DNA from 2 places in the Mesorhizobium sp. P3_A2 genome. Region 2 is predicted to be linked to the other one. Evidence: predicted binding sites of a transcription regulator. Region 2 holds the regulator's gene; the other holds the start of a gene.

Region 1 (3,411 bases), on a different contig from region 2:
ATCTCGTCGGTCGGCTCGGCATAGCCGGTGATGAAGTTGAACAGCTGGGCGACATCGCGCGCGATCGTCGGATCGGTGGTGAAGAAGGACAGGTCGGTGTAGATGCGCGCGGTGACCGGATGGTAGTTGCCGGTGCCCAGATGCACATAGTTGCGCAGCTTGCCGTCCTCGCGCCGCACCACCAGCGACATTTTCGCATGGGTCTTCAACTCGAGGAAACCGAACACGACCTGGACGCCGGCGCGCTCGAGATCGCGCGCCCAGCGGATGTTGGCTTCCTCGTCGAAGCGCGCCTTGAGCTCGACAAGTGCGGTCACCGACTTGCCAGCCTCGGCCGCATCGACCAGCGCGCGCACGATCGGGCTGTCGTTCGAGGTGCGATAGAGCGTCTGCTTGATCGCCACCACTTCCGGGTCGGCCATCGCCTGGCGCAGGAACTGCACCACCACGTCGAAGGATTCGTAGGGGTGGTGGACGACGATGTCCTTCTCGCGGATGGCCGCGAAACAATCGCCGCCATGTTCGCGGATTCGCTCGGGAAAGCGCGGATTGTAGGGCCTGAACTTGAGGTCGTCGCGCGGCACGGAGACGATCTCCGAAATCTGGCTGAGCGCCAGCGGGCCGGTCAAAACGCTGATGCGGCTCGAAGAGACGCCAAGCTCGCCGGCAACGAACTCGCGCAATTCGCCGGGCATCAACTTGTCGAATTCGATGCGGATGACCGAACCGCGGCGGCGGCGCTTCAGCGCCGTCTCGAACAGGCGCACGAGGTCCTCCGACTCCTCCTCGACCTCGATATCGCTGTCCCGGATGATGCGGAAGGTGCCGGAGCCCTTGACCTCGTAGCCGGGGAACAGCTTGCCGATATAGAGGCCGACCGCCTCCTCGAGCGGAATGAAGCGAACATGCTGCTTGCGGTCCGGCAGGCGGATGAAGCGCTTCAGCGCCACCGGCAGGCGCAGAAGCGCACTCATCTCCTCGCCATTCTTGCGATGGCGCAATTGCAGCGCCATGGAGAAGCCGAGATTGGGAATGAACGGGAATGGATGCGCCGGGTCGATCGACAGCGGGGTCAGCACCGGGAAGACCTGGTCCTGGAAATGGTCTTCGAGCCAGACCTTCTCATCCTTGGTCAGTGCATCGCGGGTGATGCTCTCAATACCTTCCTTGTTGAGCAGCAACATCAGCGCCGACAGGCTGTTTTGCTGGTCCTCCTGCAGCCGCTCAACCTCGCGCAGCAATTGTTCGAGCTGCTGCTCGGGCGTGCGCCCGTCGGGGCTCTTGAGCGCAATGCCTTCGCGCACCTGGCCGGCAAGACCGGCGACGCGGACCATGAAGAATTCATCGAGATTGGCGGCCGAAATCGACAGGAAACGGACCCGTTCGAGCAGCGGGTGGTGTTCGTTCTGCGATTCCTCGAGAACGCGCCGGTTGAACTGCAGCCAGGAGAATTCGCGGTTGACGAAGCGGTCAGGGTTGCCGCCCTCGGGGCTTGCCACCTCGACATTGATGAATTCGCTCTGCACCGGCTTCAGTTCATTCATGGTTTCCTGCCCGCAACCGTTCCTTTTGAAGCGCCGCACATGCCGGAATGGTCATGGACGCTCTAACATGCCTTTGTGACGCGTGATCCGTCGCGGAATCGCTCGGCTTCCGGGGTCATGCGCTTAACCGGCTCAACTTATCCTCTGCCAGCCTTTTGCGACAGTTTCATTTCATCGATCTTGCAAACAGGCCTGTTATGATCCAGATGCTTTTCGACGAGATCAAGGAGACGACGATGGCAGGCGGTTCCATTCCCCATTTCCAGAACGATGCGGGCCATCCGGCAATCGACATCGGCGTCAGGGAATTCATGTGCACTGGCGCCAACCCGCCCTTCGATCATCCGCATGTCTTCCTCGACATGGGCGACGACAATGAAAAAGTCTGCCCCTATTGCTCGACGCTCTACCGCTATTCGGCGAAGCTGAAGGCGACGGAAACAGTGCCGGCCGGCTGCATTTACATCGACCAGGCCGCCTGATCCTGTCGCGGCAAGCCCGATGCAGGACACACAGGCCCGGCAGGTCATAATCGCCGGGGCCGGCGTCGCCGGGTTGACGGCTGCCCTTGCCTTTGCCGGACGCGGATATGCGGTAAGGCTGTTCGAACAGGCGTCGCGCCTCGAAGCCGCCGGCGCCGGCATCCAGCTTTCGCCCAACGCAACACGCATTCTTCGAAAGCTCGGCGTGCTTGAGCGCCTACTGCCGGCGGCCTTGCGGCCGGAAGCGGTGGTGCTCAAGGATGCCGGGACGCTGCGCGAACTGGCGCGGGTGCCGCTCGGGCAAGCCGCCGAAGCGCGCTGGCAGGCGCCCTATCTCGTCGCCCACCGCGCTGATCTGCAGGCGGCGCTGCTGGCGCAGGTGGCTGAGCGGCCGGGGATTGAGCTTGTCACGGGTGCACGCGTCAGCATCATCGCTGTCAATGCGCCAGATGTTGCCATGACCGCCGAAGCGGATGGCCGCGCGATCGAGGCAAGCGGCCGGCTCCTGGTCGGCGCCGACGGCGTCTGGTCGTCGGTCCGGGCGCAACTCGCAGGCTTCGGCAAAAGCCGTTTTTCGGGTGAACTCGCCTGGCGGGCAACTGTCGCGGTTGAGAGCGACGCCGGCGAAGCCTTTGCCGCCATCGCCGCCGCCGACTGCGTCACCACGTTCCTGCATCCCGGCTTCCACATGGTCGCCTATCCCGTCAGCAACGGCCGCGCCTTCAATCTCGCCGCCTTCACCAAGGGCGAGCGTATTGCCGAAGGCTGGTCAGGCCATGCCGACCCAGCTCTTCTCGACGGCGCCACGCGCGGCACAGCGCCGGGCCTGGCCAAGCTTGTGGCGCTGGCCGGCCCCTGGACGGCCTTTCCGATCCATACGGTCGTCCAGCAGCGGTGGACGAGCCCGCAAGGCATCGCCCTGATTGGCGACGCCGCGCACGCGATGACGCCCTTTGCGGCACAAGGTGCCGCCATGGCGATCGAGGATGCTGTGACGCTGGCTGACGTCATTGCCGATTTCCCTGCCGATCCGGCGGGAAGTCTTCATATCTGGGAGAACCTGCGGCGGCAGCGTGTCGCCAAAGCCGCACGTCGCGGCGCCGTCAACCGCCTGGCCTGGCATGCCGCCGGCCCGGTGGCTGTCGCCCGCAATCTCTTCCTGTCCATACGCTCGCCCGAAAAACTAGCCGCCGATCTCGACTGGCTCTACGGCTGGGAGCCGCGGAAAATCATCAGGCGCTAGACGTTACCGGGATGCCGTTTTCGCCTAGTTGTACAGCCGCATCGACAGGCCGAGCGAGGCCGGCAGCGGGTTCCACCAGCCGGTGCGCAGACCGGCGGTGCGCAGGCCCGCCGCCGTCCAGGTGTTGCAGCCGGCCAGCGCG
Region 2 (3,411 bases):
AGCGGCGCTGGTAGAAAAAAGGCAATTTGGTATGAACATCATGACCGAACAGTCCCTTGAAAACGCAGTGGGCGACAAAATGAACGCCAAATCGAACGAAGTCATCAAGATGCGCGGCGACAAGGTCGGCGTGTTCTACGGCGAGAAGCAGGCGCTGTTCGACGTCAATCTCGACGTCCGCCAGAACCAGGTGACGGCGCTGATCGGCCCGTCCGGCTGCGGCAAGTCGACCTTCCTGCGCTGCCTCAACCGCATGAACGACACCATCGATTCGGCGCGGGTGACCGGCAAGATCACGCTCGACGAGGACGATATCTACGACAAGAACATCGACGTCGTCGAACTCAGGGCTCGCGTCGGCATGGTGTTCCAGAAGCCCAATCCTTTCCCGAAGTCGATCTACGAGAACGTTGCCTACGGCCCGCGCATCCATGGGCTGGCCAAGCGCAAGTCCGACATGGACCAGATCGTCGAGTCGAGCTTGAAGAAGGCGGCGATCTGGAACGAGGTCAAGGACCGCCTGCAGGAGCCCGGCACCGGACTGTCCGGCGGCCAGCAGCAGCGCCTGTGCATCGCGCGCGCCATTGCGGTGTCGCCGGAAGTGATCCTGATGGACGAACCCTGCTCGGCGCTCGACCCGATCGCCACCGCACGTGTCGAGGAGCTGATCGACGAGCTGCGCCAGAATTACACGATCGTCATCGTCACCCACTCGATGCAGCAGGCGGCGCGCGTGTCGCAGCGCACGGCGATGTTCCACCTCGGCTACCTCGTCGAGGAGGGCGCCACCGACAAGATGTTCACCAATCCCGACGACAAGCGCACCCAGGACTACATTACCGGCCGCTTCGGCTGAGCCGTCCAGCGGTTGAATTTTCAGGCACGAGGATCAGGATCATGGGTGAACATACCGTCGCCTCCTTCGATGAAGAGTTGGGCCAGATCAGCAAGCTGATCCGCGACATGGGCGATCTGGCCGGGTCGATGGTCAGCGGCTCGACCAAAGCGTTGCTCAATTCCGACAATGCGCTGGCGCAACGTGTCGTGTCCGACGACGCCATCATGGACGCGCGCCAGCGGGAACTCGACGATCGCGCCATCACGCTCATCGCCAAGCGCCAGCCGATGGCCAACGATCTGCGTGCCGTGGTCGGCTCGATCCGCATGGCCGGAGACCTCGAGCGCATCGGCGATCTCGCCAAGAACATCGCCAAGCGCGTCGGCACCGTGGGCCTCAGCGTCACGCCGCGCGACCTCTCGCATTCCATCGATGCGATGGCGCAGCTGGTGCTGATCCAGGTGCAAGGGGTGGTCGAGGAATATGCCGCCGCGGATGCGGCAGCACTGGCAAAGCTCAGGAATGAGGACGAACGTATCGACGTCAAATACACGTCGGTGTTTCGTGAACTCTTGACCTACATGATGGAAGACCCGCGCAACATCACCGCCTGCACGCATCTCCTGTTCTGCGCCAAGAATCTGGAGCGCATCGGTGATCATGTCACCAACATCGCTGAAAATGCGTATTATGTGCTGACCGGCCAGCAATTGCCCGCCAATCGCCCGAAGCAGGACGAGACGGCGATGGCCACTTCGGCCTGACAAGGGTGAACTGCTGATGATCGCGCCACGCATCATGGTCGTGGAGGACGAGGAGCCGCTGGGCGTGCTTCTCCGCTACAACCTCGAATCCGAAGGCTACCAGGTCGAGGTGGTGACGCGCGGCGACGAGGCCGAAATCCGGCTGCAGGAAAACGTTCCCGACCTGCTGGTGCTCGACTGGATGGTGCCGGCGGTGTCCGGCATCGAGCTCTGCCGGCGGCTGCGCATGCGGCCCGAGACCGAACGGCTGCCGATCATCATGCTGACCGCGCGTGGCGAGGAGAGCGACCGTGTGCGTGGCCTGTCCACCGGCGCCGACGACTATCTGGTCAAGCCGTTTTCCACGCCGGAGTTCATGGCGCGCGTGAAAGCGCTGCTGCGCCGCGCCAAGCCGGAAGTGCTCTCCAGCGTGCTCAAGGTCGGCGACATCGTGCTCGATCGTGAATCGCACCGCGTTTACCGCAAGAAGAGCGAAATCAGGCTCGGACCGACCGAGTTCCGCCTGCTCGAATTCATGATGCGCCATCCCGGCCGCGTGTTCTCGCGCAGCCAGCTGCTCGACAATGTCTGGGGCGAGACGATCTATATCGACGAGCGCACCGTCGACGTGCATGTCGGGCGCCTGCGCAAGGCGGTCAACAATGGTCGCATGCCCGATGTGATCCGCACCATCCGCGGCGCTGGCTACGCAATCCGGGAAGACTAAGGCCCGGCGCGCCGTGCCGTCGCCGGCCCTCTCAGGCGACGTGCTTGCCCGTCTTCGCTTGAATCCCCGGTGCGAAAATCTCTTGGTCGACGAAGCTGAGCGCGCGCATGGCGCAGCCTTCGCGGATCAGCGGCAGTTCGTTGGGCTCGGTGTCGAAGGAGATCGATTTCGAGTGCTGGCCGCCGGCGGTCTGAGCAATCGCTTCGCGCAATGCCGGTTCGATCAGATCGAACGCGGCGGCGCTGACTCCGACCATGGCGACAGGTGCTGGATCGATCAGCGCGAACAGGCTGCCGAGGCCGAAGCCAAGCGCCTCGCCGGCCTTGCGGTAGGCTTCGCGCTCGGGGCCATCGGTCTCGCGGGCACGTGCGGCGAGCGCCCGCATGTCGGCGTCGCCGACATCGACCGGTTCGGCATCCTCGCTCATCATTTTGGCGCTGCGCCAGATGGCGTAGTTGCCGGCATAGGCCTCGACGCAGCCGCGCCGCCCGCAACGGCACAGCGCGCCCCCGGGCCGGTGGATCATGTGGCCGAACTCGCCGCCCGAGGAATGGGTGCCGGTGAACAGCGCGCCCTTCAGCACCAGCCCCATGCCGATGCCATGCGAGAGCAGGATAGCGATGAAATTGTCGCGGTAGCGCTCAGGCTGGCGCCATTGCAGCGCCACTGCCATCATGTTGCAATCGTTTTCCATGGTGGCCGGAATGCCGAATTCCGCTTCCAGTATGTCGGCGAAGGCAATGTCGGTCAGCGGCGTGATCGGCGACCACAGCATGGCGCGCGCCTGCGAATCGGTGATGCCCTGGATGCCCATGGCAATGCGGGCGATGCTCTGAACATCGAGGTCTGGATCCTCGAGCCGCCGCCGCACGATTGCCGTGCATTCGCCGATCAACTCGTCGCGCGGCATGGTCAGCGTATCCAGCCGGCGCTGCTCCTCGGCGACCACCTGGCCGGCATAGTCGATGACGGTGACGGAAAGGAAATTCAGCGACAGCACCACGGTCATCACCGCGGCGGCCTCCGGGTTGAGGCCAAGGCCGACCTGAGGCCGGCCGCGCTTCAGCGCACCGGTCTCGCCAGGCTTGCTCTCGGCCAGGATG

The links. Region 2 encodes PhoB, which activates phosphate uptake and scavenging genes when phosphate is short. Its sites were predicted from a motif close to TGTCATNNANCTGTCAT; they were not measured.
Region 1: a site for PhoB is predicted at 1,702-1,718, ahead of AC1DXM_RS22700 (RNA degradosome polyphosphate kinase). Genes of this name have one in related genera too.

Annotation. Positions count from the first base shown of each region.
Region 1 covers NZ_JBFUGC010000010.1:104,934-108,344, reverse strand. The annotation lists gene AC1DXM_RS22700 (RNA degradosome polyphosphate kinase) at 1-1,544, opposite strand, end outside; gene AC1DXM_RS22695 (zinc-finger domain-containing protein) at 1,781-2,026, shown strand; gene AC1DXM_RS22690 (FAD-dependent monooxygenase) at 2,046-3,269, shown strand; gene AC1DXM_RS22685 (TIGR02117 family protein) at 3,294-3,411, opposite strand, start outside.
Region 2 covers NZ_JBFUGC010000009.1:107,824-111,234, forward strand. The annotation lists gene pstA (phosphate ABC transporter permease PstA) at 1-14, shown strand, start outside; gene pstB (phosphate ABC transporter ATP-binding protein PstB) at 32-856, shown strand; gene phoU (phosphate signaling complex protein PhoU) at 898-1,602, shown strand; gene phoB (phosphate regulon transcriptional regulator PhoB) at 1,619-2,308, shown strand; gene AC1DXM_RS21100 (ROK family protein) at 2,340-3,411, opposite strand, start outside.